Regions from separate parts of the Brevibacillus sp. FW301-21C12A genome, predicted to be linked through region 2. Evidence: riboswitches for the same ligand, from Rfam matches in the RefSeq annotation. Region 2 holds a riboswitch; each other region holds the start of a gene.
The links. Region 2 has a riboswitch for S-adenosylmethionine ahead of AC3WQH_RS09765 (MetQ/NlpA family ABC transporter substrate-binding protein). Riboswitches for the same ligand answer to the same signal wherever they lie in the genome.
Positions count from the first base shown of each region.

Region 1: it holds a riboswitch for S-adenosylmethionine, as region 2 does, so the genes downstream of both, metK (methionine adenosyltransferase) here and AC3WQH_RS09765 (MetQ/NlpA family ABC transporter substrate-binding protein) in region 2, are expected to answer to the same signal.
Region 3: it holds a riboswitch for S-adenosylmethionine, as region 2 does, so the genes downstream of both, AC3WQH_RS05010 (BMP family lipoprotein) here and AC3WQH_RS09765 (MetQ/NlpA family ABC transporter substrate-binding protein) in region 2, are expected to answer to the same signal.

Region 1 is NZ_JBYTBG010000046.1:17,247-27,288, reverse strand. Features, by position in the region: gene AC3WQH_RS21450 (hypothetical protein) at 1-212, opposite strand, end outside; partial or broken gene AC3WQH_RS21445 (spore germination protein) at 328-672, opposite strand; gene AC3WQH_RS21440 (hypothetical protein) at 627-830, opposite strand; gene AC3WQH_RS21435 (accessory Sec system S-layer assembly protein) at 1,303-2,250, shown strand; gene AC3WQH_RS21430 (SLAP domain-containing protein) at 2,339-3,298, shown strand; gene AC3WQH_RS21425 (SLAP domain-containing protein) at 3,342-4,337, shown strand; gene AC3WQH_RS21420 (S8 family peptidase) at 4,629-7,196, shown strand; SAM riboswitch class I at 7,401-7,501, shown strand; gene metK (methionine adenosyltransferase) at 7,634-8,845, shown strand; gene AC3WQH_RS21410 (polysaccharide deacetylase family protein) at 8,990-10,006, shown strand; gene AC3WQH_RS21405 (sensor histidine kinase) at 10,003-10,042, shown strand, end outside.
Region 2 is NZ_JBYTBG010000011.1:84,555-94,596, reverse strand. Features, by position in the region: gene AC3WQH_RS09770 (methionine ABC transporter ATP-binding protein) at 1-404, opposite strand, end outside; gene AC3WQH_RS09765 (MetQ/NlpA family ABC transporter substrate-binding protein) at 445-1,278, opposite strand; SAM riboswitch class I at 1,401-1,503, opposite strand; gene AC3WQH_RS09760 (hypothetical protein) at 1,723-2,073, shown strand; gene AC3WQH_RS09755 (ABC transporter substrate-binding protein) at 2,395-3,468, shown strand; gene AC3WQH_RS09750 (nucleoside hydrolase) at 3,547-4,479, shown strand; gene AC3WQH_RS09745 (ABC transporter permease) at 4,506-5,327, shown strand; gene AC3WQH_RS09740 (ABC transporter permease) at 5,333-6,121, shown strand; gene AC3WQH_RS09735 (ABC transporter ATP-binding protein) at 6,138-7,199, shown strand; gene AC3WQH_RS09730 (adenine deaminase) at 7,217-8,926, shown strand; gene AC3WQH_RS09725 (MmgE/PrpD family protein) at 9,008-10,042, opposite strand, start outside.
Region 3 is NZ_JBYTBG010000005.1:12,867-22,908, forward strand. Features, by position in the region: gene AC3WQH_RS04990 (NAD(P)/FAD-dependent oxidoreductase) at 1-352, shown strand, start outside; gene AC3WQH_RS04995 (MarR family winged helix-turn-helix transcriptional regulator) at 454-870, opposite strand; gene AC3WQH_RS05000 (DUF3298 and DUF4163 domain-containing protein) at 1,072-1,695, opposite strand; gene AC3WQH_RS05005 (methyl-accepting chemotaxis protein) at 1,859-3,334, shown strand; SAM riboswitch class I at 3,434-3,555, shown strand; gene AC3WQH_RS05010 (BMP family lipoprotein) at 3,750-4,778, shown strand; gene AC3WQH_RS05015 (ABC transporter ATP-binding protein) at 4,900-6,429, shown strand; gene AC3WQH_RS05020 (ABC transporter permease) at 6,404-7,474, shown strand; gene AC3WQH_RS05025 (ABC transporter permease) at 7,461-8,375, shown strand; gene AC3WQH_RS05030 (sulfite oxidase-like oxidoreductase) at 8,418-9,080, shown strand; gene AC3WQH_RS05035 (nucleoside phosphorylase) at 9,082-9,807, shown strand; gene AC3WQH_RS05040 (ArsR/SmtB family transcription factor) at 9,870-10,042, opposite strand, start outside.

The sequences.
Region 1 (10,042 bases), on a different contig from region 2:
ATCCATTTTTCCAAAGGCTTGAACAGTGTATTCAGCCATGTAATCGGTCCTGCCATATTGGGCAAATCGAATTGAGCCAGTGCCCATCCGCACAACAAGAGCGAGAAAAAAGCGATTTTGTCTCTCAGCGGTTTCTGTCTCAGGGCAGGCAGTTCAAAGAGGACAATCAAAATCACAAGCACCGTAACGCCTATTGTGACGCCCCATCTCACTTTTGTCTCACCTCATCTTCCGGTATGCCGCCTGGAACCGTGACCAAACCGGGACGGCGGATAAACGCCTCGATCCACGAGTTTGACCAGCTCGGGACTGCTCATGTTCAGATTGGAGCGAAATCCCGAGAAACAGGTAGCGCAGCCAGCGAATCGCCGAACCGATGACGAAGCGCTGGTAATAATCCTCCGCCGCTTGAAACAGGGCGAAAAAGGTGATCGGCGCAATGAGGACAAACGGTGTCCCGTCGATCAAAATGACAACTCTGCCCTCCAGCAAGGCCGAACAGGCTGTGTCTGGCCGTTCGGTATCTTTTAATTGCGGAAAGGGCGAGGCGGGGTTGTCCTCAATCATTTCTTCTATATATCCGCTCTCCAAAACTCCGTCGATCTTGATCCGTTTTAGCCGGGCGGTCACTTCTTCGACAAGAGTGTAGTCGACAAGTCCCTCCATATAGGCACTTGCTCGGCCATCCTTCCGAGATCGGGAAAATCGCTTTCTGTCACGTGCATGAGCGGCATCAGCACCTGCTGGTCGACGTCCTGGGCGGTGCAGAGGCCGCTGATGAACACGAGATACGCCTTGGTCGTCTTGCCGATAAAAAAAGGGCGGAACACGACGTCAGAGCATTTGTGTATAGTTGTTACTCCACAGTTTGCCCAATTATGAATTTTTTAATCTGTTGTCAGTGGAATTGTCAGTATTTTTCAACGATTTTACAAAAAAGAACCAACTGAAACGGTCAGTTGGCTCAAAAGATATTCCCCAAGTTATTTGTTTAGACACTTCTATTTTATCAACAACGAATAATAATGTAAACTTTCTCGCCAAATGGAAGTTTAATCGGGGAGAAGAGGCACCCTTCCATTCCTTGACATCCCTAATGCCTACAGGTATCCTTACAAATATTACTCGTCTCTGACGCAGACAGGTCAGCCGGCTGGCTGCCACACCGTGCATTCTCGATCAAAAGGCCGTAACAGGCGGGAGAATGCCAAGTTTTCTATGTTGCAAAAGGATGTCACTATGCTATAGTGAATGACGAACGCAAACTCTATATAAATGTAGAGAAAAGTTGGGAGCGGTGCTATGTTATCCTTCTTGAAGAATTTAATGGGGAAGACACCTACCACCAAAGAGGTGCGAGAGCAGGTTCAGGAGGAATCCATTTTGTCCGCTTCTGATACCGAACAGTCTCATCAGGAAGCACAAAAACAAAAAGAGGCATCTGCCGGCGTCGTAACAACGCTGTCCTTGCATGAATCGTGGGAAGCGAAGCTGAGTACGCAGGAGAAATACGCGCTTTCCTTTATGGCTCAGGAGCTGGAACCGCTGCCGGAAGGGAATATCTCTCTCGCAGGAACAGCGCTTGTTCCGCATGATGATGGAATCGAAGTGACGGCGTTTATCCGCAACAGCTCGGACCGTCCGATCCGCCTGAAGGAAATGACGCTGGTGGTATTGTTCGGGGATCAGCAGTTGTTTACCCGCCAAGCGTTTGACTTGAGCGAGATAGGGGAAATTCCGCCGCGATCAGCCAGACCGTGGTCGTTTGTATTTTCACGCGAGCACTTCCTGGAGGTAAACGTGCTTTTGGCTAACTGGAAGGTCGCATTCGAGATGGCGCAGAAAAAAATGGTGCTGCCGCAACAGTTGGAGCTGGAAGAGTCGTGGATCAAGGCGCTGTCGGATGCGCAGAAAAACTCCTTGATCGAACTGGCGAAAAATCTCCCTGCCTTAAAAGAGGGAGAAGTGAATATCCAGAGTGTGCAAATTCGTCGCTCCCCGGAAGGAGCCCTTCACGTCATGCTGTTGATCCGCAACGGCTCTACGCAGTCGCTCTCCTTTGAAAAGCTGCCGCTCGCTCTCTACGATGCGACAGGGGCAAAGGTGGCAGAAGGAATGTTTGAGCTTGGCAGTTTGACCGTGAATGCCAATACGAGCAAGCCGTGGCTGTTTATTTACCCTCCGGAAAGTATTTTGGTGGAGCAGCCGGACCTGTCGCGCTGGAAGGTGAGTGTTCCGCAGCAAGCGTAGAGAGTCTGGTTTGCATGGGCGATGGGGAAATGTATATCATGAGGAGAGAGAAACTTCGTTCGGGCCCGGACGTGTGAGGAGGTAACACATGTTTTCTTTTGTGAAAAATTTGTTTGGAAAACAGCAGGGTGACAAGGCCCTGGAGGATTTGAAAAAAGAGATTCAGGAAGAGTCTGCGATTGACATTGCGGAGTTGAAAGATACGGAAGTAGAAGTGGAAAACCAGCCCGCAGCGAGCACTTCCGGCAAGCCTGACAGAGTGCGCACAGAGCTGTCCCTGCATCCGATGTGGGAGCAGGAGCTGGATGCGGAGAAAAAATATACGCTGCGATTCTTGCAAGCAGAACTGCCTGAGATGGCACGAGGCTTGATTAGCGTAACGGGCTTCAGCATGATTCCCCAGCCGAACGGCATGACCGTGACGATGTTTTTCCGCAATGCGACAGATAAGCCTGTGCGCTTCAAAAACATCGGTCTGGCTATTTACTTGGACGACAAGCCGTTCGCGCGGATGAGAGTCGACCTGTCTGATATGGGCGCTATTCCTCCGCATACAAGCCGTCCGTGGGAAGTGCTGTTCCCGGAAGAGAGCTACCTGCACGACAACTTCATGTTCAGCCGCTGGAAAGTCGTGATGAAAGCAGGAAAAAGATCGCACATCTGGCCAAGTACGCTGGAGCTGGACCCGGAAATGGAAAGACGCATGACACAGCGTCAAAAAGACCGTCTGGAGTCGCTCGCGTACTCTTTGCCGCCGATTCCGGTCAACTCGGTGCAAATTACCGGGTTTGATATCGGGAAAACGAAAGAAGGGCAACTGGTTGCCGCATTGCTGTTCCGCAACGGCCTGTCTACGGATTATCGTCCTGACAAGCTGAAAATCACGATTTCCGATACGGACGGCGATGTCGTGGCGCGAGGCGTTGTGGATGCCAGCAAGATTCGCGTGAAGCCGGGGAACAGCCGTCCGTGGCTGATCGTGTTCCCGCCGGAATTCGTGAAAAAACCGGATGCCAATCTGCGCAGATGGGTTCTTGACGTAGAATAGGCGCAAGAGCTCTCGATCGCAGAAATCAGGAGGAGGTTGACATATGAGTTGGTTATTGGAGAACTGGTTTGGCTCCAAGGAAAGCCTGGAGCAAGTACGTGAAGATATTCATGAGCATTTGCATAAAGAGTTTTACCTGGGGGTGTCGGGGATCGACAACCCGCAGCAATCGGCGAACCGGGTTGAGGCCAAAGAGCTGTTTCTGACGATGAACGGTCCTTGGGACAATCAACTGGAGGAGGCGGAGCAGGAGCTGCTGCAGTACGTCCACGATGAGCTGCCTCCGGTCGTTCGCGACGAGGTCGGCATTATTCCGTTCTACACACAGGTGACAGATGAAGGCTACCTGGTGCTGACGTACATTCGCAACGCGACAAACCGCAACGTGCTGTTGCAAAAGCTGCCGCTGACCCTCGTGACTGCTGACGGCGAAGAGGTGGCGAGAAAGACGTTTGACTTGATGGCAAACGGTCCTGTGGGCCACATGGCCAGCCGTCCGATGGAATTTATGTTCCGCTGGGAAGAGTTCGACCGCATTCCTGAGAAGGAAGTGCCGCTGACTCTGACCTATAAAAAGCCGGAAAAACGCCGCATCGAGGAGACCCAGGAGCTGAATATGGGCCTGAGTGCGGACGAACAAAGCCACTATACGCAAAAAGCGGCGGAGGAAGCTCCGGTGGAAAAAGGAAAGGTAGATTTGCAGGTCCTCGATATCAAGCCTACCGATGATAACGGCCTGAAGGTTGTCGTCGTATTCCGCAACGGACTGGAGAAGCGCCTGGAGTTTACCGAGGTGCCGATCATCGTTCACGACAAGGAAGGCGATGCGGTTGCCCGCGTCAGCTACACGCTCGAAAACATGAAGGTGGAAGCAAACAGTCAGCGCATCTGGGCGTTTGATATCCCGTCTTCTTCGATTAAAAAAGCAGAAGTAAACCCGGACGAACTGAGTGCCTACATTCCGCAGGCGCGTCAACGCAAAAAAGAAAAAGCATATGTAGAGCCTGCTACCGAAGACAACAAAGGCCTGCTGCAGTAATGGATGAACCCTTTTTGCCAATGGTGAAAAGGGTTTTTCTCCTGCCATAACGTTCCAAATCTTGGGGAAACAGGGTTGCTTTTCGCCCTTTTTATCCGCTATGCTAGGACGAGAAGCATAATACTTGAATACCTTTTTGAACGTACTGAAATGGATAAGCGCGAACATTTATTCATTTCGATACGTTAAGAAAACCTTCCACGACAGCGCATGCCCCTTTGTTTGAGCGGGCGGCGATAGAGGTTTTCTTGCTGCGCTAGTTGCAGGGGAAAGTAAGGAAGGACTGTGTTTATGAAAAAATCGATTCAAATAGCCGTGTCAGTTGCGATGCTGCTCACGCTTGTACCGCTGGGCGTGCGGCCTGCACTCGCTGCCGCGCCTGCTTCCAATGACAGCTATCTGAGCAATCAGTTGCACATCAGCCAGATCAAGGCCGACAAGGCGTGGCCTGTAGTCAACAGCAACCAGGCGATTACGATTGCCGTGCTCGATTCCGGAGCGGACTACAATCACCCTGACTTGAAGGGGAATCTGCTGCCGGGTGTCAATCTGGTCAACCCGGGGAAATCGGCGCAGGATGACAACGGGCACGGGACAGAAGTCATCGGGGTTCTCGCTGCAAAAGGCAACAACGGGATCGGGGTATCAGGGGTAGTCTGGAACGCCCGGATTTTGCCGATCAAAATTTTGAACAAAGATGCAGTGACGAATGTGGACATGATTGCGAAGGGGATCAATACAGCGCTCGACAGGGGAGCCAAAGTTATCCTGATGTCGTTCAGCAGCCTGTCCTATTCCCGCTCCTTGAAAGAGGCCATTGACCGTGCGGAGAGAAGCGGAGCCGTCCTCGTCGCTGCCAGCGGAAACGAAGCAAGCCGCGTCGCCTATCCGGCTGCCTACCCGACAGTCGTTGCGGTTGGGGCCGTGAATGGGAAAAACCAGGCGATTTATCAATCGAATACGGGGCCTGAGTTAAACATTGTGGCGCCGGGGCTTAACGTATATACGACGAAGCTGGGCGGAAAGTACGGATCGTTTTCCGGTACGTCAGCGGCAGCGCCTCAAGTAGCGGGAGCGGCGGCCCTGATTTTGGCCCGCTATCCAAAACTGACGGCGCTGGATGTGAGGCAAATGCTTTACCAGACAGCTACAGACCTCGGCGAGAGCGGCTGGGACCGGCAAACAGGCTACGGATTGCTGGACGTGAACAAGGCAGTGCGCAGCGCGCTCTCCGGCGACTTTTTGGAGCCGAACAACTCTTTGCAGCGAGCCAAAGCATTCCCTATCGAACAGCAAATACGCGGCAACCTGGGGCCAAACGACACGGTAGACTGGTTTAAAATGGATGTGCCGTATGACGGAAAAGTCAGCTTTACGGCGACGATTAACTCCGGGGTATCCTCCGCCATGGCGGCTACCTTTTACCCGGAAAACCGAACGCCGATTACGCAGTATTTTGGAAACGGGGATACCGTTACCGTCCCGGCAAAAGCGGGCAGGATGAACATCAAGCTGATGCGAAACGGCGGCGTCAACTCGTTTGCCTACGTGCTGACGAGCAAGTTCACGATCAACCCGGACCGCAATGAGCCAAACGATACGATGGCGACGGCAAGGCCGCTGGTAGGCAACCAGATCAGCGTCACGGGCAACTTCCACCAGGAGGGCGACCAGGACTGGTTCTCCTACTACGTCCGCGAATACGGGCATATGGATGTGACGGTGACTCCCGACAACAAGCGGGTGGACCTGGTGCTTGCCATAGGAAAGCAGGAAACCGGAAAAAATACGGTTTGGGACCCGCTCTACGACAACGTCGACCGCGATAATCCGTCGGAGCGTGCGAGCAAGGAAGTCTCCCCGGGAAAATACTACATTCGGGTCAGCGAGTATCAGCAAAATGCGGTGAACGGCGAATATCGCCTGGATCTCGGGTTCACCCCGCTGAAAAAAGATTTGAACGAGCCGAATGATACGTACAGCAGGGCGTCGCCGCTCGCCGCTGGAGGGGTCATGACCGGAACGATTCCGACGGCTTCGGATGCAGATTGGTTTCAATTTACGCTCAATACAGACTCGTACGTCACGATTCGAGCCCCGTTTATTCCGGTATCCAGCGGTTTTCGCATCGCTCTTTACAGCGAGAAAAACATGAACTACGCGCTCGCTTCGACAAACGAAGTGGCTGAGCTGTCCGATCGGGGCAGCGAGATTTTCAGCCTGCGGTTGCCAAAAGGCAAGTATTACGTGCGCCTGAACAGCGGCATTCCGTTCAAGTACGATGCGTACAAATTGACAGTTACGCAGCAGCCCCTCGTCTCGGGGTATCGGGATATTTCCGACCATTGGGCGCGCACAGAGATCGCCAGGCTGAGCTCCAAAGGAATTGTCCAAGGCTTCGGCGATGCGACGTTCAAGCCTAACGAGGCAGTAACTCGTGCGCAGTTTGCCACAATGCTGCTGCAGGCGATGCGCGCAACCGGCTCGAAGGTAGCCAGCGCGTATTCCGGACGGGAAGTGTTTTCTGATTTGCCAAAAAAGCACTGGGCGTACAACACCCTTGGAGTGGCTTATCAGCTCGGAGTCTTGAAGGGGTATCCAAACAGTCAGATCAAGCCTGACCAAGCTGTTTCGCGGGCGGAAATGGCCGCGATGATCGCCAGGGCGAAGGGCGTGGCTCTGAACAGCAGCAGCGCACCGAGCTATCGCGATGTTCCGGCCGGCCATTGGGCAGCACCGGCGATCGGCGCTTTGACGGCAAGAAACTGGCTAAACGGATACGGTTCGCTCTTCAAGCCACAGGGCAGCGCTACGCGGGCCGAGGTTGTTGTATTAATCGCCAAATCGTATCAAGTGTAAGAAAAAATTTTCCGCTTTGCGTTCGACAGACGCATGGCATGGCTATATCGTCCTTGTGAAAACGCGGCTTCGATCACCTCAGACGCTTCCCGCAGGCGATTCCAACAGCGTTTTGTACAGGGCGATTTCGGCCAAAGAGGTGCTCTGGCAAAAGTCTATTGACACCACCTCAAAAAACAATTATTCTATAATCCGTAATGGATACTCTTATCCAGAGCAGGCGGAGGGACTGGCCCTATGAAGCCCGGCAACCGTCTGGAGCGGTGCTAACCAGCAGGACGGAAATCTGTTCTGGCCGATAAGAGGATGAAGGAAGCTAAAAGCGCTCAAACCTTTTCCTCCAAAAGATGGAAAAGGTTTTTTATTTGCGTTTACGTCGATAAAATCCTGACTCGGCTACCAAACTATTTGTATGAGGTCAAAGGAGGTATTTTCTCATGGCTTTGCAAAAAGGTCGTCGTCTGTTCACATCTGAGTCTGTAACCGAAGGACATCCGGATAAAATTTGTGACCAAATTTCCGACTCCATCCTGGACGCCATTTTGGCCAAGGATCCAAACGCTCGCGTAGCTTGCGAAACTTCCGTAACTACCGGGCTGGTTCTCGTAGCCGGTGAAATCACCACCAACACGTACGTGGACATCCAAAAGCTGGTGCGCGAAACGATCCGTGAGATCGGTTATGATCGTGCGAAGTTCGGCTTTGACGCTGACACTTGCGGCGTAATCACTGCGATCGGCGAGCAATCCGCTGACATCGCTCTCGGCGTAGACCAGGCTTTGGAAGCGCGCGAAGGCAAAATGACCGACGCTGAGATCGAAGCGATCGGTGCAGGTGACCAAGGTCTGATGTTCGGCTTTGCTTGCAACGAAACACCTGAGCTGATGCCGCTGCCGATCAGCATGTCTCACAAGCTGGCTCGCCGCTTGACTGAAGTTCGCAAAAACGGCACACTCGCCTACCTGCGTCCTGACGGCAAAACGCAAGTAACGGTTGAGTACGATGGGGACAAGCCAGTTCGCATCGACACCATCGTGATTTCGACTCAACACGCTCCTGAGACTACCTTGGAGCAAATCAAGCAAGACCTCATCGAGCAAGTTATCAAACCAGTTGTTCCGGCTGAGCTGCTGGACGCTGATACCAAATACTTCATCAACCCGACTGGCCGCTTCGTAATCGGCGGACCTCAAGGGGACGCTGGTCTGACTGGCCGCAAAATCATCGTAGACACTTACGGTGGCTACGCTCGTCACGGCGGCGGCGCGTTCTCCGGTAAAGATCCGACAAAAGTAGACCGCTCCGGCGCTTACGCTGCTCGTTACGTAGCGAAAAACATTGTGGCTGCTGGCCTGGCTGACAAATGCGAAGTGCAAGTGGCTTACGCAATCGGTGTAGCGCAGCCTGTATCCATCGCTGTTGATACTTTTGGTACAGGAACCGTTTCCGAAGAAGATCTGGTGAAACTGGTGCGCAAACACTTCGACCTGCGTCCGGCTGGCATCATCAAGCAGCTCGACCTGCGTCGCCCTATCTACAAACAAACAGCGGCTTATGGCCACTTTGGACGCAATGACCTGAAGGTTCCTTGGGAGCAAACAGACAAAGCAGAAGTTCTGAAGCAAGAAGCTGCGCAACTGGCAAAATAAGAACGACAAAGAAAGAGCCTGGTAAAGCTACTGGGCTCTTTTTTTATTACGGGGAAAATTTTCCAGTTATTGGTGGGCTTTAAGCGAAGGGGAAATGTAGGACTGTGTCGAATCTCCTAGTGAGGAAGTAGAGGAGGGGTTTCTTTGCCGAACAAAAGGCTCTTCCTGACCGTATTTGTTATTTCTTTATTGCTGGTTATGTCTGCATTGGGGATTGGTGAATTTTACCAATCAAAAAAGAATGCCCAAAAAGTGCAACCTTTTCCCCAAGTAGATACGTCTATAAGCATAAGCGAGGCGGAAATTGCTGAGCCAAACGTCACGCAGAACGAAAAAGCAACGGTAAAGCCGAAAAAGTGGTATAACAATCAGGTAGTCGTCCTGACGTATCACCATGTCACGGATGCATCAGGCCAGCGCTACGTCATTTCGCCTGAGCAATTTGCAAAACATATGTCGTTTTTGCACGAAAACGACTTGCAGCCGATCTCGTTGGATGAGTTTTTGCATTTTGTGGATACAGGGAGCTTGCCGACCGAAAATGCTGTCCTGATTACCTTTGACGACGGCTATGAGAGTTATTACACGAAGGCTTTTCCCACCTTACGTACATACGGCTACCCGTCAGTGAACTTCGTGATCGCAGGGCGCTTGCGAGATGTAGCCGATCGAAAACGGGAGAACATGACGACGCCACTTACGCGTCAACAAGTCATGGAAATGCTTCACTCTGGGCTGGCTGATATCGGTTCGCATACGTACAGCCTGCACGAAGAGGAAGCGCGGAATGAATGGGGAGAGATGGGGCCAGAGACGGCTCCCGTCTATTTGCAGGATTTACAACGACTGGAAAATGAGAAAGAATACAGGGATCGGCTCTACGTTGATTTCAGTATGTCTCGTGCAGGCTTGAACAAATGGATGGGCCGGGAGATAAAAACGATTTCATTGCCTTTTGGCTACACGAATCCCATCGTACTGGAGACAGCGCGACAGGCAGGCTACGGATATGTCTTTACTTCTACACCCGGTTTTGTCAAAAGGGGAGTAGATCCGTTCGCCATTCCACGAAATGATGTGGGCCTGCGAGATGTAGATGAGGTCAAACTCCATCAGTTGTTCACGAAAGCGAAAAAAGAGTTCGAAGGAGAGCAATCATGAACAAAGTGATCGACATCAGCGTGCTGGATGGGGTGA
Region 2 (10,042 bases):
TTTGCCTTGTCCGCCAGACCGACGAGGCGCAGCAAGTCTTCTACCTTGCGCTTGATAACGTCCTTTGGCACTCGGTTCATCCGCAATATTTCCGCCACGTTGTCAAAGACGTTGTAGGAGGAAAGCAGATTGAAGTGCTGAAAAATAATGCCGATCTTTTTGCGCGCCTGGCGCAGTTCTTTTTCCTTCAGCTCAAGCAGATTTTGCCCGTTGACGACTACGGAGCCGCTCGTCGGCTTTTCCAACAGGTTGATCGTGCGGAGCAGGGTACTTTTCCCCGCTCCGCTAAAGCCGATCACGCCGTAGATTTGCCCTTTTTCCACGTTCAGAGATACGCCCTTCAAGGCTTCGACCTGCCTGGCTCCTACCTTGTACGTTTTATGAATATCAGTTAGCTGTATCATCACGAGTGTCTCCTTGTTGTCGGTTGTTCCCGGCATGTTTTTACCAGGACGGCAGCACGGCTCCTTCAAAGTGTTCGTCGATAAACTTCTTCACTTCTTCCGAGCGGTAGATGTCCACGAGCTTTTTGTAGGTCGGGTTGTCTTTGTCTGCTTCTCTGACGGCGATGATGTTGACGTAAGGAGAATCAGACGTTTCCGAGAAGATCGCGTCTTTTTTCGGCGAATAGCCTGCTTCCATGGCGAAGTTGGTGTTGATCGAAGCGACTTCCACGTTGCCGAGCGAGCGAGCCAAAAACGCTGCCTCCAGCTCCTTGAATTGCAGTTTTTTCGGATTTTCCACGATGTCCAGCGGAGTCGCGTTGTCTTTCACGCCGTCTTTGAGCTTGATAAGTCCGGCAGCCTGGTAGAGCAACAGAGCGCGGGCGCGGTTCGTCGGGTCGTTTTGGATGCCGACCACGCCGCCTTCCGGGATGTCCTCTACTTTTTTATGCTTGGTGGAGTAGAGCCCCATCGGGAAGGTTACGCCTTTGCCGATCTCGACGATTTTGGTTTTGTGGTCCTGATTGAACTTGGCCAGGAACGGGATGGTCTGGAAGCTGTTCATATCGAGATTGCCTTTATCGAGAGCCTGGTTCGGTTGCACATAGTCGTTGAACACGACCAGCTCCACGTCGATTCCTTGGCCTTTGGCGACTTCTTTTACTTTGTTGAAAATTTCTTCGTGAGGGCCGCCTGTCACGCCGACCTTGATTTTGGTTTGCTGTTCAGCAGCAGCTCCACCGTTTGCGGGAGCCGCTTCCTGTTTGCCGCCGCACGCCGTAACGAGAGAAGCAGCTAGCAGAAGCGAAGTGAGAAATAAGCCTGTTTTTTTCATGAAAATTCCCCTTTTCTTTGGTGTTTGTATATCTTGAAAATAGTAACCGGGAAAACAAAAAGCCTCTTCCGCTAAGAAGAGGCTTGTAACTGCGCATGCAACATTCACAGTGGTCAATGCCTCTCTTATCTGTCGGAATTGATTTCCGCTGGATTTGGCACCATATCGGTGGGATAGGTTGCCGAGGTGTCATAGGGCCAGTCCCTCGACCTCTCTTTATAAGAGAAGTGGCTTATGAAATTCGGTCAAAGCAAATTGCCTACAATTCATATTAGGTTAGTTGGATTATAGCTTGCCGATTTCGACCTGTCAATTGTTTTTCCGAACGAATTTTTGACTGAAAAATGTAAAAATGATCTAAATACGAATGTTTGCTTGCTCTAGCCAGAAATCATATGTATAATGGGAGCAACGAATCCGATAACAGCTCTCGCGGGTGATGTCATGAGTTTAACAGACACGAATGAAACGAGAAAAAAGCTGTCTGCCATTTATAATGAGATAGCGAAAGAGTTGTTCGGATTTGGAACGACTTTGCTGAGAGTGACCATTGAGAATCAGTTGATTACCTTCCACGCCAAGCATCGCCGTTCACCGCGCTCTGCCGCGCTTGAAGGCGAAGCCCCGGCCCTGAAGCTCGAAGTCGATTTTCGCATGTCTCTTCTTTATAAGAGGAAACTGAAAGAACGGCTGGAAGAAGAGATGGGTCTGAAGCTGGAAGCTGTGCTAAGAGACTATGACGCGCCTACGCAGTGGGCGATCACGAATGTGATTGTGAGCGGCTCGGAAAATTAAATACTTGCCCCATTCGTTCGGATTTTCCCTTTTGATTTATCTCAAGGGAAGACCGTGAAAATGGTGTGAAACGGGTGTCGCTTCTCTTTGTTTACGAAGAAAAGTGCTCTTGTTTAGAATGTATCGTTCTATTCAAGGGTGCTTTTCTTTTTTCTTTTTCAGCTTCTCAACGCTTTGCAAAGGGGGTGGTTGATGAATAAAATCACCGAACGAGGGAAACAGTAGGGGGTTTCACGACACGCAGTATAAAAACGAGAAAACACTTCATTCTATGAGATGGAATCATTCGTCATTTATAAGCCGAACGGGAGGAACATTACGATGAAAAAAATGCTGACAGGAATACTTTCTGCTTCCATGCTGTCTCTGGTGCTTGCAGGCTGCGGCAGCAGCGACAAAACGCAGGAGGGAGCAGCAGGCGAAGCTGCCAAAGGCGAGCCGCAAAAGCTGGTAATCTCTACATGGGGCTTTTCTGAAGACTTTTTCCGCAAAGAAATCTACGAACCATTTGAAAAAGAGCACAACGTGAAAATCGTGCTCGAAATCGGAAACAACGCCGAGCGTCTGAACAAAATCCGCCAAGGCAGTTCCGACGTCGATCTGATCTATCTCTCCGACTACTATGCGCAGCAAGGAATCGACAGCGGCGTATTTGAAAAAATCGACCGCAGTCGCATTCCGAACCTGAACCAGATTTACGATATCGCCAAAGCGCCGCTGGGCGAGGACTACGGTCCAGCCTACACGATCGGACAATTCGGGATTGCCTACAATCCGAAGCTGGTCACAACCGAGATCAAAGATTGGAAAGACCTGTGGAGCCCTGAGTTGGCAGGCAAGCTGACACTGCCGAACATCACGTCCACCACAGGCCCGATGATTCTCGACAGCGCTTCGATGGTAGCAGGTAGCGCAGAGTTTAACGAAGACCAGGCGTTTGCAAAAATGAAAGAAGCGAATAAAGGCGTTGTGAAGTATTACGACAAAACTTCCGAGTACGTGAACATGTTCAGCCAGGAAGAAATCGCAGTGGGTCCGATCATGGAAATGTACTTCAAAGACATCCAGGCAGCCGTGCCAGAAGCGGTATTCGTCGCTCCGGCAAGCGGTGGCTACGCCGTAATGAACACCGTCAACATCGTCAAAGGCAGCAAAAACAAGCAACTGGCCGAGGACTTCATCAACTATCAGTTGAGCAAGGAAGTTCAGGAGAAAACAGCGAAAGCAAAAGTAGACTCTCCTGTAAACACGTCTGTGGAGCTGACAGCCGAAGAAGCAAAAGGCGTGACTTACGGCGAAGAGACAGTGAACAAGCTGCGCAAGCTGGACATGAAGTTCGTCAACGAGCATTCCAAGGCGTGGATTGATCGCTGGAACCGCGAAATTACCCAATAACAAGCGCTTGAAACAGGACAAGGGTATAGACGTCAGGCGGATATACCCTTGTTTGTTTCAACTGAAGGAGGACCACTCGTGGAGCAAAAAATCATTCTTGATGTCGATACCGGAATTGATGACGCGCTGGGAATTATTTTGGCTATCAAGAGCGGTCAATGTGAATTGATCGGAATCACTACCGTAAACGGCAACGTATCCCTTGGCAAAGCGACAGAAAATACGTGCAAAATTCTCGATTTCCTGCAAGTGGGAGCAACGATTCCTGTCGTACGCGGAGCCTCCCAGCCGCTTTTTCGTCCGTTGTTTTTCGAGCATCGCATTCATGGCGAGGACGGGCTTGGCGGGGCACTGCGGGATGCGGAGGTGCTGACGCAGCCGCGGGAAGGCTTTGCGCCTGATTTCATTTGCGAGCAAGTGCTGGCTCGTCCCGGGCAAGTCACGCTTGTCATGACAGGGCCGCTGACGAATCTGGCCTTGGCTGTCAGAAGGTGCCCCGAGCTGGTCAAGCAGGTGAAGGAAGTCATTTTTATGGGCGGGGTATTGACCGAGCACGGAAATGTGACCCCGGTGGCGGAGTACAACATGTACGTCGATCCGGAAGCAGCCAAGGTAGTGTTTCACGCCGGATTTCCGCAATTGACATTGGTCGGGCTGGATGTCACACGACGAGTCCTGCTTACCGAAGAACATATCAAGGAACTGGGCGATACGCCCATCGGCCGCTACGTGAAGCAAAGCACGTCCGATTACCTGGACCGCTACTTTGAACGCAACGGCGTGCGCGCCTGCGCCATGCACGATCCGCTGGCTGTTGCGGTCGCGCTCGACCGCTCGCTGGTGACGACGAAGAAGCTGTACGTCGATATCGAAACGAAAAGCGAGCTTTGTGACGGGCAAACGGTTTGCGACTTTCAGAACCGCCTGAAAAAAGAACCCAACATGAACGTCTGTCTGGACGTAGATGCAGATGCGTTCTTTGCGCGTTTTCTCGGCGCATTGAAAGCCTGACGATACCGTGAACAGGAGTTAATTGAATGAGAAAAAAGGGTCTTTATTTATTGCTGCTGCCTGGTGTGCTGTTTTTGACGCTGTTCATGGTCATTCCGATCGTGCTGACGATTGCGTCCACGTTTTTCCATGAAGGAAGCTTTACCCTGCAAGGCTACATGCAGTTTTTGACGGACAAGTATTTCATGAAAATTTTGCTGACGACGCTGCAGGTCAGTCTCGTCACGACCATTGCCTGCATCCTGCTCGGCTTTCCGGCTGCGTACTACATTTCCAAGTTAGGCCCGCGCAAAAAGGGGATTTTGCTGGCATTGGCGATTTTCCCGCTGCTGACCAGCTCTGTCGTGCGCTCGTTTTCCTGGATGATTATTCTCGGCAAAAAAGGCTTGCTGAACAGCTCGCTGTTGTCGATCGGACTGATTGAAAAACCGCTGGAAATCTTGTACACCCCGACTGCGATGATGATCGGTCTGATCCATCTGTTCCTGCCGCTCATCATCATTACGCTGGTGGGCGTGATGGAAAACATCGACCCGGATTTAATCAAAGCGGCCGAAAGCCTGGGCGCGTCCAAATTTACGGCGTTCCGCCAGGTGATTGTACCGCTTAGTGTGCCAGGGCTTATCATCGGCAGCATTCTCGTGTTTGTCGGCAGCCTGACCGCCTACACTACACCTGCGCTGCTGGGCGGGAAGCAACGCGTCATCTCGACGTTTCTCTACCAGAACGCGATTACGCTAAACGACTGGTACATGGCTTCGGTCATTGCCACGATCATGATCGTCATTACGTTTGTCGTCATTTCCTTCATGAACAAGCTGGCGACGAAACTAAATCCGAAGGGGTAGAAGCTATGCAGGAAAAAAATCGCGGGTTGGCCCTGTTTACCCTTCTCGTCTTTGCTTTTTTGCTCGGGCCGCTCATTATCATATCCTTTACATCGTTTGAGCCTGGGAGCGTCCTGAAATTCCCGCCGGAAGGCTTCTCCCTGCGCTGGTATGAAAACATCTTTAACGTAGAAATGTTCATGACGACGTTCCAGACGTCGATGCTCGTATCGTTACTGGGCAATCTGCTGGCGCTTTTGCTCGGGATTCCGGCGGCGTATGCGCTCAGCCGCTTCCAGTTTCGCGGCAAAGGGCTGTTGAACGGCATTTTCATCTCGCCTGTCCTGATTCCGGGAATTGTCATGGGCTTTGCCATGCTGAAATACGTCATTGTCGTCTATCATTTGCCGATTTACGCCGGGCTGCTCGTCGGCCATACGGTGCTGATGCTTCCTTTTATCATTCGCGTCATCGCGTCCAGCCTGTCCAACTTCGATTTCGCCATTGAAGAGGCGGCGCTCAGTCTCGGCGCTGGCCGGCTGGAGACGTTTTTCAAGGTCGTTTTGCCTAACATTCGCTCCGGAATTATTGCGGCGATTCTGATTGCTTTTCTGGAGTCTTTCAACAACGTCGATATCTCTGTGTTCATGACCGGACCGGGAGTAAGCACGCTGCCGATCCAGATGCTGACTTACGTGGAAAACAACTTCGACCCGACGATCGCTGCCATTTCTGTCGTGCTCATGATGATTACGGCTGTTCTCATGTTCATCATCGAACGATTGATGGGGCTTTCCTACTTTACAAAACGATAACGGAGGCATCAAACATATGGCATTGCTCACGCTGGAAAACGTATCGGTTGCCTATGACAATCAGTACATTTTGCAAAACTTCAATCTGAATATCGAGAAGGGCCAGCTCATCTCCCTGCTGGGGCCGAGCGGCTGCGGCAAAACGACGACGCTGCGCCTGATCGCGGGGTTTCTGGAAGCAAAGGACGGCCGCTTCCTGTTTGACGGCAAGGACTATACGCGGGTGCCGGTCAACAAGCGCAACTTCGGGTTTGTGTTTCAGAGCTACGCCTTGTTTCCGCACTTGTCCGTCTTCGACAACGTGGCGTTCGGCCTGCGTCTGCGCAAGGTGAATGAAGCAGAGGTCAAGCAGCGTGTCCTGCAAATTTTGGAGGTTGTCAGTCTTGGCGGTTTTGAAAAACGGTTCCCCAAGGAGCTGTCCGGCGGGCAAAGACAGCGCGTGGCGATTGCCCGTGCCCTGGTGATTCAGCCTGATCTGCTGTTGTTCGACGAACCGCTAAGCAACCTCGATGCGAACCTGCGGATCAACATGCGCGTGGAAATTCGCCGCATCCAGCAGGAGCTGGGCATTACGACAGTGTACGTGTCGCATGACCAGGAGGAGTGCTTCTCCATCTCCGACCAGGTGGCGATCATGAACAAAGGAATTATCGAGCAACTGGACGACCCGGCGACGATTTTCAAATATCCGAAGACCGAGTTTATCGCGCGGTTTATCGGCTTTACCAACTTCATCGACTTCGCCGAGCGCACGGAAGCGAACGGAGAGATCGGACTGCGCGTGGGCGGCCATCAGTTCGTAGCAGCCAAGCACCCTGGAACAGCAAGTCCTACCGGCAAAAAATGCGCGATGCGTCCGGACGATCTGCTGGTGACGACCGAAGAGGCCGATCAGCCAGGCATGAACCGTTTGCACGGCAGCGTCAAAGTCAGCACGTTTTTGGGCCGCAGCTATCAGTACGTCGTGGAAACAGAGCTGGGCGACTTTACCGTCAACCAGGAAATGGAGACCCCTTATCGGAGCGGCCAAAAGGTCAACCTGCTGTTCCCGAAAGACAAAGTGGTGCTCGTGGACTAAAGACAGGAGGGCTTTTTGTGAAGGTTGATTTATTGATTCAAAACGTACAAGTGTTCAACAGCTATTTCAAACAGTTCCGGGAAGGAAATGTCGCGGTTCTGGACGGGCGCTTTCTCTACATCGGCGAGCGGAATGCCGAGACGTTTGAAGCGAGCGAGATCATCGACGGCCAAGGCCGCTACATGATCCCCGGCCTGGTCGACATCCATCTGCATATCGAAAGCACGATGGTAACCCCGGAGACGTTTTCTTACGGATTGATTCAAAACGGAGTGACGACGATCGTGCCGGAGCCGCACGAGATGGCGAACGTGTTCGGAATCGAAGGGGTCAAGGAAATGATCCGCGCCAGCCAGGACTGCGTAGTAGACATGAAGTACGCGATTCCAAGCTCTGTTCCGGCGACCTCGATGGAGACGACTGGAGGGTCCGTGGAAATTGCCGACATGGACGAGTTGTTGGCCTCCGGCGACATCGTCTGCATGGGCGAGATCATGAACTACGTGGATATCATCCGCGACGAGAACTGCAAAACGAACCGGATTTTGGAGCACATTCGCAAAACGTATCCGAAGCTGGTCGTCGAGGGGCACGTGCCGAAGCTGCTTGACCTGGATTTGCATCGCGTCATTTACGCGGGCGTGGACTCCGACCATACGCACCAGACGGCGGAAGGTATGGAAGCGAGAATCGCGGCGGGCATGTTTTTGGAGATTCAGGAAAAGTCAATGACAGAAGAAGTCATGGACTACTTGATCCGCGAAGATGTTTCCGAGCATTTTTGCTTTGTGACGGACGATGTGATGACCGACTCGCTGTACAAGCGCGGCCATCTGAACCATATCGTGAAAAAGGCGATCGGCATGGGCATGCCGCCGGAGCGCGCTATTTACGCCAGTACGTTTACACCAGCAAGACGCATGAACATGACGGATCGCGGGGCGATTGCTCCGGGCAAGATTGCCGATTTTGTACTCGTGTCGGATTTGCGCGAGCTTGTGATTGAGCAAGTGTACAAAAACGGGCAAAAAGCGTTCGACGCCCGCGAACAATACCGTCAGGTCGCGCGGACGAAGCAGTTCCCGGCGCATTTTTACGAGAGCATCAAGCTGTCGCCGCTCACAGAGAGCGACTTCCAGGTCACTACAGATGCGCCGGACAACCGCTATCCATGCCGTGTCATGCTCGTCCAGAATGGCTCGACGTTTACCGAGGATCACCGCGGGATCGTCGAGGTGCGGGAAGGAAAGGTGTGCTGGGAAGAAAGCCCGTACGGCCTGATCGCGGTCTTTGAGCGCTACGGCAAAAACGGCAACCGCGGCTACGGGCTAATCAGCGGCGACACGATCAAGCGCGGAGCGGTAGCGACCAGCTATTCGCACGATAACCACAACTTGCTCGTCGTCGGCCACAATCCGCACGACATGATGGTGGCAGCCAACGAGGTCATCCGCAACCAGGGCGGTTTTTGCGTAGTCGAGGACGGCAAAGTAATCGCCAACCTGCTCTTGCCTGTCGGCGGTATTTTGACAGAGGAACCGTTGGAGAAGACGGCGAAGGAAGTCGAGAAGCTGCGCCGGGCCATGGAATCGCTCGGGTACGAGCACTACAACCCAATCATGTCGATCAGCACGCATTCGCTGCCAGTCAGCCCTGCGCTGAAGCTGACCGATTTGGGCCTGATTGATGTGAATGCAGGAAAAGTCGTGCCGCTGCTTTTGATGTAGGACGACATAGCAAACCCCGGGAACAGCAGATGTGCTCCCGGGGTTATTTGCATATTTGCATGTGCATCGGCAATGCATTGTTCATGCCAGCAGCGCCAAGAGGTGTGCCGTATCGGCCTCTGACGCGAGCGAGGCAGTCGTGCTCGCCAACCGCTCGGCAAGCGTGGGATCGGCTGTCAGCACGTCAGCGAGCTTTTGCTGCACTTCTGCTGCGGTCAGCGCATTGCCCGGAGCGCCGCGCGGACGATCGACGCGCTCGCGATACACCTGTCCGGCTTTTGTCGTGATCTCGACGATGGTAAAACGCCCTTTGGGCACCGCTTCCGGCGCGGGCGCGATCTGGCTGTCGTAGGCCCGCTGTACACGCGGCAAAAAGGCGAGAATGTCCGGGGCAATCGGCGCTGCCGTGAAGCTTTCCAAAGACAGCGAGCGTCTGTGCAAAGCGAGGCTCGCCACATACTCGACGCTGAAGCGCCCTTGCTCGCCCGTGCGCGGCTCTCTCTCGACGAGCGCAGCGTCCCCCTCGGGAGGAAAAATGATGCGAACCGCCTCCAGCTCAGCAGGCGCAAAGGCGTGGCGCGCCGCCAGGCGAACAGCCGCGTCCGCAGCGTGATGGGCAGCGGAGCAAAACGGATAAATTTTGAACCAGAGTCCCGGCGTGACGATTCGCCAGGAGGCGCCCCAGTCTTGCAGCAGCACGGAGTTTGCCAGCTCGGGATCTCCGTAGACGGCAAAAAAGCCGTGTTTCCCGTCCAGCGCCTGCGAGCTGCCTCCGAAGTCTGCTTCCGCCAGTCTGACTGCAAGCAAGGCAGACTGGGCGGCGAGCCCTGCGTGCAGCGGCTTTGTTTCCGTGCCGAATTGCGCGCGCAGGCCGCTCGCCTGGGTGGCGGCAAAGCCGATCGCTTTTTGTAACTGTTCGGCAGAAAAGCCTTTGGCGTAGCCTGCCGCAACTGCGGCTGCGATCACCCCGAGCGTAGACGTATTGTGCCAGCCTTTGATGTAATGGGCGTCCCCAATCGCGCGCCCGAGACGGGCCATGACTTCGACGCCGATGACATAGGCGGCGAGAAACCGCTGGCCGCTGACGGAAGACACGGCGGCCACGGAGATGAGCGC
Region 3 (10,042 bases), on a different contig from region 2:
GGCGCGCCGCTCTACGGAAGCGCGGATCAAGGAAGGCTTCCTCGAGCCGACCTTGAAGGAAGCCGTGCCGGGCGATCTCGGACTGGTGCTGCCTTACAATACGATGAAAAGCCTCATTGAAATGGTGGAAGCGCTGGACAAGGTCACGCCGGGAATTGCCTCGGAGCACACGCTGTTTTACGGCGTCGAAGCGAAATTTTACTCGGCGCGTCCCAAGCTGACAGAGGAGTTTGAGACGGAAATCAAAGGACTGTTCTGCGGGGGCGACGGGGCAGGGATCACGCGCGGACTGGCGCAGGCGGGTGCGGCAGGCGTCTGGATGGCGCGCAGCATGGTCAAACGGATGATGTAAACAGCAACCCGCAATAGGGAAAAGGGCTTCTGCTTGAGCACGGCTGCTTAGCCGCTCAGGAGTAGAAGCCCTTTTGTCGTGTCGTCGTATCAAAAACAAGCCTACGCTTGCGTATTCAAATTTTCCGTCATCTTTTTCAGCACCCGGTTGAAGACGGCAAGCTCGTTCTCGTCCAGATCGCGCAAGGCAACCGCTTCCAAATCGCGCGCCGCTTGCAGCCACTGGGGAAAACGCTCGATTGCCGCAGGCGAGAGCGACACGTACCGTTCCCGCTTGTCGTCGCCTTCGGAGCGGATGATCCAGCCCATCTCTTCCAGCCGGGTCAATGTCCGGGTAATCGTCGGGGCTTCGACATTCAGGTAGTTGCTCAGTTGCACCTGCGTCAAAGAGTTGCGGTAGTGCAGGCAAAGAATAATGCTCCATTGCGAGCTATATAATCCCATCGGGGACATGATTCCATTCAATGTTTTACTGAAGACTCTGGCAGCTTGGCCGATCTTGTGACCGTAATGTTGCATGATATCAGACCTCCAGGAAAAGCTGGTTCGAAAGACGAAGCGCTTGATTGCTTAAGTAAATATGTACAAATAACATAGTAGCAGTTCAGGACATATAAGTAAATGTTTATTCGAGTGGAAAAGAAGGCGTTTTTCTGACAAAAATAAAGCCGATGCCGTTTCAAGGGCATCAGCTCGGGGAAGAAGGTAAAAGGAGGGCTGTTAATCGGCAGCCAAAATGCCAAGCGGCCCGTTTTCGTCAATGATGGGCTCCAACTCGTAGATGGAGATGGGAAACATCGGGAAGCCGACATAGTACGGGGTGATTTCGTACAGTTGGAAGTAAATGACCAATGATTTGTCGGCAACGTAAAAATCTTGATCGGGCTTGATCGTGGTAAAACCGTTCAGCGTCGGGATTTGCCGCGCCTCGATCTGGCGTTTGATGTTCGCGGACAGGACGTTGACGTAGTCGCTGCCCGGCTTGAACAGCTCGCGCAGCGTATAGAGCTTGCCTGTATGGATGTTTGCCGTCACCGACCCGAGGAAGGTCATGCCGTGGGCCATTTGCGGAGTGTACGCGTAATTGCTCATGGTGACGCTGAAAATGCCGCGCTCGTTCGTTTTGATTTCGTAGCTTCCTTGCATTTGGGTATTTCCCGGTACTTGTACCCGTTGCTGTTCGTGAATCAATCCTTGGACCGTTTGCAAAATGGCGCGGTTGATGTCTTTTTCTGCTTGCTGATTGGCTAGCCCTGCCAGTTGCGGGTAATAAATCGTGGTATTCGGACGTTGGATCGTCCGCGTCAGCACGGTGGCTGGCAAAAGATTGCGTTGTTCTTCCACGGTTCTTAGTTCCTTTCCAGATGTCTTAAAATAAGGGGTATGATAGTAGCCTATTCGTCACTGGTTTTGGCTGTTCTCACTTTTTTCACAAATTAGTCAATCTGAGCGCGATATAATGGAAAAAGAATCCGATACATAAGTAGCAGGGAAAAGGGGGGCAACTATGATTCAATTGGTTCGCAACACATTAACGGACAAAGAAGGCTTTATGATTTTTATCCTATGGAACCATCTGTGGATGGCGGGACTCATTGCCTATCAAGTCGACGCTAATTTCTGGAAAGTGACTTCCCTCGGATTGCTGGTCACCCTTATTGTTTCGCCTTTTTACTTCATCAAAAGAGACAGCCATGTCATTCGTTATCTGGTAGCGATCGGACTTATGTTTTACGCGATTTCGTTCGATCATTTCACGACGTATCCAGAAGTTACGTTTCTCGCTTTTGTGGTCATGGGTTTTCTCGCGGCTTACCTGGATTGGAAGCTCGTAGTGACAGCCGGAATTGCGCAAATCATCGTGACGCTGGTCGGATTTTACACAGGATCGTACGAGATTTTCAGCGGCGATTTCACCGAGCTGAATCTGGTGCTACGCATCATGGCGATTCTGATGATGATGGGAGCGGTGACGTACCTCTGTCTGGCGGGACAAGCGTCCTTGCAGAAGGCAAACATCGCCCGCCAGGAAGCGGAAGAAAAAGAGCGTCGCCTGGGAGAGATGCTCGTCCATATCCAACAGATGACCGAGCAGATCGACCGTACGACAGAGCACGTACACGAGCATGCCGAAGGAACGAAACGCAATACGGATGAAATGATGATCGCCTTCAAGGAAGTGGCGACGGGCATGGAGTCGCAGGCGAACTCGACAGTGAAGATCGAGGAAGAGGTGCAGTCGATCGACCAGGAGATCGTGGCGGTCACCACGCAGACGAACGCGATGAAGAGCGAGTCCGACCAGAACAACCGCCGCCTGAAAGAAAGCGTCGACATGATGAAAGAGCTGTCGCAGCAAATGGAACAGATCGTTTCTGCCGTCAACGTGGCAGCGTCGACGATTCACCAGCTCAACCGCCAGGCCAATCGGGTCGAGGAAATCGTAGGAGCCATCAACCAGATTGCGACGCAAACGAACCTGCTTGCGCTCAACGCCGCCATCGAGTCGGCGCGTGCAGGCGAGCACGGCCGCGGCTTCGCCGTGGTGGCAGACGAGGTGCGCAAGCTGGCGGAGCAGAGCGCAACCGCTACACAGGAAATTACCGAGATTCTCAAATCGCTCCATCAGGAAAGCGAGAACGCTGTACAGCAGATCAGCAACGGGGAAGCTTCGGTGGCAAAAGGCCAGGAGCTGGCTGTGAAAACAGTGGCGTCGATCGAGGCGGTGCGCTCCGGCATGATGGCCTTCCTGCAGGCAGCGGAGCAGGTCGGCTCCAGCATGAACCGGGTAAAAATGCGCTCGGGCGAAGTGGCGATGGAAATGTCGACCATTACCGCTGTCACCGAGCAGTCGGTCGCCAATCTGGAGGAGCTTTTCGCCACAGCGGAAAACCAGCATCAAAAGGTGCGGGAAATTACCGAAGAGCTGGGGGAGCTGAACAATCTGTCGCATCGGCTGCAGGAAACGTTTCACAGACAATAGGCGCCAAAGTGTAAAATTGGCGAGAACAGTCTGAAAAAACAATTGCTTTTTCAGTTTGTTCTGCTAGAATGAATGCATTGTAACTTGATAGTTTTTATCTCCTTATCGAGAGCGGCGGAGGGACTGGCCCGATGAAGCCCGGCAACCACTGGACATGCGTGACATGGACAGAAAGGTGCCAATTCCTGCAAAACCTGTACCGGGGTTTTGACAGATGAGGAAGAGGACGGCTTCGGACGCAAACTCTTCCTTCGGGAAGAGTTTTTTTGTTGTCAGGAGGGGTAATACACGAACGATAAAATATTTTTATTGCAAAATATTCGTGTTTAATATTGATTTTTTCGGAAAAAAGCCGTACATTACGTAGTAGGATACAGAAAAAACGTAGAACGTTCGGATGGGAGCGGAAGACACCATGAAGAAGTTGTTGTTAGCATTCACCACTTTTGCTGTTTTGGCTGCGGGCTGTTCGGCTGGCGGAAATGCGCCTGCTGACAAGCCAAAGGAAGAAGCGGCAGGGCAAGAAGGCGCGGCGAAGAAGCGCATTGCGCTGATTTTGCCGGAAAAAATCGGGGTAAACCCGTTCTTCCAGCAAATGGACGAAGGCGCGAAAAAAGCAGGACAGGAATTTGGCGCAGAAGTAAAAAGCATCGAGTCTACTGACCACGGCGCCATCGAAGAAAATTTGCGCGTTGCGGTAGCGGAAAACTACGATCTGATTATCACTTCTTCTTTTGAAGCGGAAGACGCGCTGAAAAAAGTGGCAGCCGAAAATCCTGACCGCAACTTCGCGATTATTGATACCGTAGTAGATTTGCCAAACGTGCGCAGCGTTACCTTCCGCGAGCAGGAAGCGGCTTACCTGATGGGCGCTGCGGCAGGTCTTGCCACGAAGACAAACAAGGTCGGCATGGTTGTCGCCATGGATATTCCGCTGTTGAAAAAATGGACAGGCGGCTTCCAGGAAGGCTTGAAAGCAACCAATCCAAACGCGGAGTTCCTGGTGAACTACGTAGGAAGCTTCTCTGACCCGGCAAAAGCGAAGGAGCTGGCGCTGCTGCAAGCATCCAAAGGCGCCGACTTCATCAACGGAGCGGCAGCAGTAGGCGACCTCGGCGTGTTCGAGGCCGCGAAGGAAAAAGGCTTCTATACATCGGGACAGGACGTTGACCGCACCACGATCGACCCTGAGCACATCGTGTTGTCCCAGCTCAAAGGGACAGATGCCGCTGCGTATGAAACCGTGAAGTCGTTCGTAGAAGGCTCGTTCAAGCCGGGCGTTGTCACTTACGGCCTGAAAGAAAAAGGCGTAGGCGTAACGTATGTGACGCACGAGAGCCAGACGCCTCTGAACGCTTTTATTGGCCAGGAAGTCGTGGACAAAGTAAAAGCGATCAGCGAGGAGATCATCGCTGGTACCCGCAAAGTGCCAGACTCGTTTTAACAGCTAGCGCACAGTGCATGATTGTGACCGACTACAACTGTGTAGTCGGTCTTCCTTATATGCAAGGCAAGGAGCAGAGGCAAGGAAGAGAAAGGCTAGGCGCAAAGAAGGAGGAGCAAGGATGACCGATCGTTTGGAAATGCGGGCCATGACCAAGAAATACGGAGATTTTATTGCAAACGACAAGGTCTCGTTTTCGCTTGCTGCGGGAGAAGTCCACGCCATCGTCGGGGAAAACGGCGCGGGCAAGACGACGCTGATGAGGATGCTGTACGGCATGGAGCAGCCTACGTCCGGCGAGATCGTGCTAGGCGGCAAGCCTGTCGCTTTTCGCGGGCCGCAGGACGCCATTCGCAGCGGGATCGGGATGGTGCACCAGCACTTCATGCTGTTTGGCGAGTTTAGCGTGGCGGAAAATATCGTGATCGGCTACGAGCCGCAGCAGGCCGGATTTTTCCGCCGGAAGGACGCCGTGGAAAAGGTCCGCGCACTAAGCGAGCAGTACCGGATTCCGATAGATGCACAGGCTAGAGTGTCCAACTGCTCCATCGGCGAGCAGCAGCGTGTGGAAATTCTCAAGGTGCTGTACCAGGGAGCGGACATCATCGTGCTGGACGAGCCGACTGCCGTGCTGACGCCGCTTGAAGTTCGCGAGCTGTTGCAGACGATCCGCAATCTGGCGGAGAGCGGGAAGAGCGTCATTTTGATTACGCACAAGCTGCAGGAAGTGATGGAGGTCGCAGATCGGATCACGGTGTTGCGCGGCGGCAAGGTGACGGGCACGGTAGCGCGCGACGAGACGAATGTGGACGATCTGGCCCGGCTGATGGTCGGACGCGAGCTGCGGGAGCTGAGCGAGCGCGTCGATCTGGAGCGGGGGCCGCTTTTGCAGGTGGAGAACTTGACGGTTCGGGAAAAGCAGACGTTGCTCGACCGGGTCAGCTTTACCGTGCATCACGGGGAAATCGTCGGCATCGCGGGCGTATCGGGCAACGGCCAGTCCGAACTGCTGCAAGCGATCAGCGGCTTGCGGACGGCACAGGAGGGAACGATTCGGCTGGGCGGCAAGGACGTCACCAACCAGACTGTCGCGACGATTCGCGAGGCGGGCTTGGCGCACATCCCGGAAGATCGCTACTTGTGGGGGACGGCCAAGCTGGAGAGCGTCGAGGAAAACGCGCTGATGGGCTATCAGCGAAAGCCTGCGTTCAATCGGCGCGGCGTCGTGCGGCGCGAAGCTTTTCGCCAGGTCGTCAGAGGCTGGGTAGAAAAGTTCGCGATCAAGACAGGCTCCAGACAGCTTCAGGAGCTGGCCGGGAATTTGTCGGGCGGAAATCTGCAAAAGCTGATCGTGGCGCGCGAGCTGGGACATGAGACTCCGTTTTTGATCGCGGCAGAGCCGACCCGGGGTGTCGATATCGGCGCGATGGAGTACATCCATCAGGCGCTGATCGACAAGCGCAACGCAGGCGACGGAATTTTGCTGGTTTCGTCCGAGCTGTCGGAAATTTTGGCGCTGTCCGACCGCATATTGGTGATGTACAAAGGGCGGATCGCCGGAGAGCTTTCGCGCAAAGAGGCAACCGAGGAAAAAATCAGCGTGTTAATGGCGGGAGGAAGCGTTCATGGCAGCAATCAAAGAGCTGGGTAAATCACTGGTTCAGCCGCTTTTGGCGGTTGTCATCGGGCTGTTGATCGGGGCGCTCGTCATCGCTTCGGTAGGGGAATCTATCCTGGGCACGTATCAGGAAATGTGGAAAGGGGCCTTCGGCAGCTTCTACTTCTTCACCTCTACCTTGGCGAGAGCGACGCCGATCATGCTGATCGCCTTGGGGCTGTCGCTTGCTTTTCGGGCGGGAGTGTTCAACCTGGGGGCAGAAGGACAGATGGTGCTCGGGGCGATCAGCGCTACGCTCGTGGCGATCTATTTGCCCGCACCGGGAGTCGTGAAGCTGGTGGCGGCGATTCTCACGGGGATGGCGGCAGGCGGTTTGTGGGCGCTGCTGCCGGGCTTTATGGAGGCGAGATTCCGCATACCGCTGCTCATCTCCACCTTGCTGTTCAACTATATCGCCGTTCTGTTCGCAAGCTACCTCGTAACCGAGCCGTTTCGCGACCGCAGCGGTTCGGCGGCGCTGGCGCAGACGGTCATGCTCGATAAAAGCGTCTGGTTGCCCAAGTTGTTTGCGGGGATGAGCGTGCACGCGGGCTTTTTGTTTGCCATCGTCGGTGCCGCGATCCTGTTTTGGGTGATTCGCTTTACGCCGTTTGGCTATGAAGTGAAAATGCTCGGACAAAACCCGCTGTTTGCCCAGTACGGGGGGATCAACGGCATTCGCGTCATGCTGACGGGCATGTTTGCGAGCGGCGGATTGGCCGGCCTGGCCGGAACGGTCGAGGTGCTGGGGGCGCACTATCGTTTTGTCGACGGCGCTTTGACGGTGCCGAACTTCGCCTGGACAGGGCTGATGGCAACGCTTTTGGCGAACTCCCATCCGGTGGGTGTCGTGTTTACCTCGATTCTGCTGGCTGCATTCCAGACGGGAGCGATGGGCGTGGAGCGCAACACAGAGGTACCGCTGGAGCTGGCCAGTGTGATTTCAGCCGTGCTGATCCTGTTTATCTCGGCTAAATTCAGCTACGACTGGTGGAAAAAGCGGAAAGCAAAAGGGGGAGAATCTCATGGAACTGCTTGATTGGTCCCTCGTCAGTTCTACCATTCGGATGGTGACGCCGATTTTGCTCGCGGCATTGGGGGGAGCGCTGTGCGCGCGGGTTGGCATTTTTAATGTAGGGCTGGAAGGCATGGTGCTCGTTGGCGCCTTTTCCGCCATCGTCGGCAATCACTTTACCGGGAATCTGTTCCTCGCGATCTTGATCGCGGCGCTGACGAGCGTTCTTTTTTCCCTGCTGTTTGCCTATATGACGATCAAGCTGAAAGCAAACGAGATCGTCGTCGGGGTGGCGATCAATTTCCTCGCGCTCGGTTTGACGACGTTTGCGTTGCGGGCGATTTTTGGCGTCAAGGGAGCTTTTTACGATAAAGACATGGCAGGCTTGCCGAAGTGGGACATTCCGGGGCTACAGCACATTCCGGTCGTGGGCGAGGTCGTATCGGGGCATTCGCCGCTCGTCTACCTCGCGTTTGTGGCCGCGATTGCGCTCTATTTGTTCTTTTACAAGACGGTTACCGGCTTCCGGGTTCTCGCCGTCGGTTCCAATCCGGTGGCTGCCCGCAGCCTTGGGTTGAAGGTAGCAGGCTTGCAGGTGCTCGCGATCGTCATGTGCGGCGCTTTGTGCGGGATTGCCGGAGCGCAGCTTTCTTTGGGGCAAGTGACGATGTTTTCGGAAGGGATGACCGCGGGTCGCGGCTTTATCGCCCTGGTCGCGATGATGATGGGGCAGTCTCACCCGCTGGGAATTTTGGCGTCGAGCTTTCTGTTCGGCTTGATGGATGCGCTGAGCATTCGTCTGCAAGGCTTCTCGCTTCCGACGCAGTTTACCTCGATGCTGCCGTATTTGCTCACGGTGGTGGCGATGTTCTTCCTGAAGGATCGGATGCAAGCCGGAAGCAATAACCAGCAGAGCACCCGGTAACAAAAGAGGGCGCAGTCAGCAAAGACCAAGGGGGTACGCAACATGAACAAGGCAGATCGGATCAAACGGATGAAGGTGCCGGCGGTCGACCCGGCATTGGCCAAACGGCTTCCGCCAGGGCAAGTATTGACAGAGCGCTTTCCTATTTTGCACGAGGGCGAAGTGCCCACCTACGACATGAAGGACTGGACGCTGCGCGTGTTTGGCGAGGTCGACCGGGAAGTTACGCTCAACTACGAACAGCTCATGGCGCTGCCGCAGGTGACGGTGAAAAGCGACATTCACTGCGTGACGCGCTGGTCGCGGTTTGACAATGCATTTACAGGCGTGCGCTTCCGCGATTTTTTGCAGGCAATCGGTGTCGTGCCCGCCGCGTCCTACGTCATGCTGCACGGCGATCACGATTACACGGCGAATGTGCCGCTGGCCGACCTGATGCGCGACGATGTGCTGTTGGCCCATTCCTTTGACGGGGAGCCGCTGACGGACAAGCACGGCTGGCCGCTGCGCCTGGTCGTCCCGCACCTGTATTTCTGGAAAAGCGTGAAGTGGCTGCGCGGCATTGAGTTTATGCGCGAAAACAAGCCCGGCTTCTGGGAGCAAAACGGCTTTCACCTGATCGCAGACCCGTTCCGCGAAGAGCGGTTTTCCGGCGAAGCGTTGCCGATCCCGGAAGACGAATGGGAGAAAAAGGAGTTTGATTGAGATGCTGACCAATCTGAAAGTAGACCCGGAACAACTGCCAAAACGCGCTATCGTCTGCGGCGATCCGAAACGCGCTGCCTTGATCGCCTCCAAGCTGGAAAACACGCGGCAAATTGGGGAAAATCGCGAGTACCACAGCTATGCCGGAAGCTGGAGGGGCACGGAGGTAGCGGTAGTCAGCCACGGCGTCGGTTCGCCTGGAGCGGCTGTATGCTTTGAAGAACTGGCGAAGGGTGGCGTACAGGTCATCATCCGCGTCGGGACGGCCGGATCGTATCAACAAGAAATCGAGCCGGGCAGCCTCGTCATCAGCTCGGCTGTTGTGCGCCAGGACGGGCTTACAAGCCAGTTGGTTCCGCCCGGTTTCCCGGCTGTCGCCAATCGCCGCGTGGCAGATGCGCTCGTGCAAGCAGCAAAAGCGCACGAATCGGGGCTGCACGTAGCGGAAGGCATCACGCTGACGCTCGATGTTTTTTACAGCGGCGTCCTCGAATTTCCGCACAAGCTGTACCAAAAAGCAGGGGTGTTGGCTGTCGAGATGGAAAACTCCGCGCTGTTCGTCATTGCCGCGCTGCGCGGCATGAAGGCCGGGTCGATCCTCGCGATTGACGGCTACGCCGATGCCGATTTGCTTGCCTCGTACAACCCGCACACAGAGACGATGGCCAAAGCGATTGAAGCCGAGGCGCTGATTGCGCTGGATGCGCTAGTGTCCGTTTCCGCATAAAAATGAAGCAAGCCCGGGACGATGAGAAGTCCCGGGCTTTTTCTTTTGCCATACGACAGCCGCTATTCTTCATTGAAGCGATCCAGCATCGAGATCGTGTCGATCAGGTGGTTGTTGAAAATTTGCCGGGCAACGCTGAGCAGCTCGATAATCATCGGGTCGCGCAAGGAATACGTCACCTTGTTTCCGTCCTTTGTTCCGTACACGATGTTGTTGTTGCGCAAAATAGCGAGTT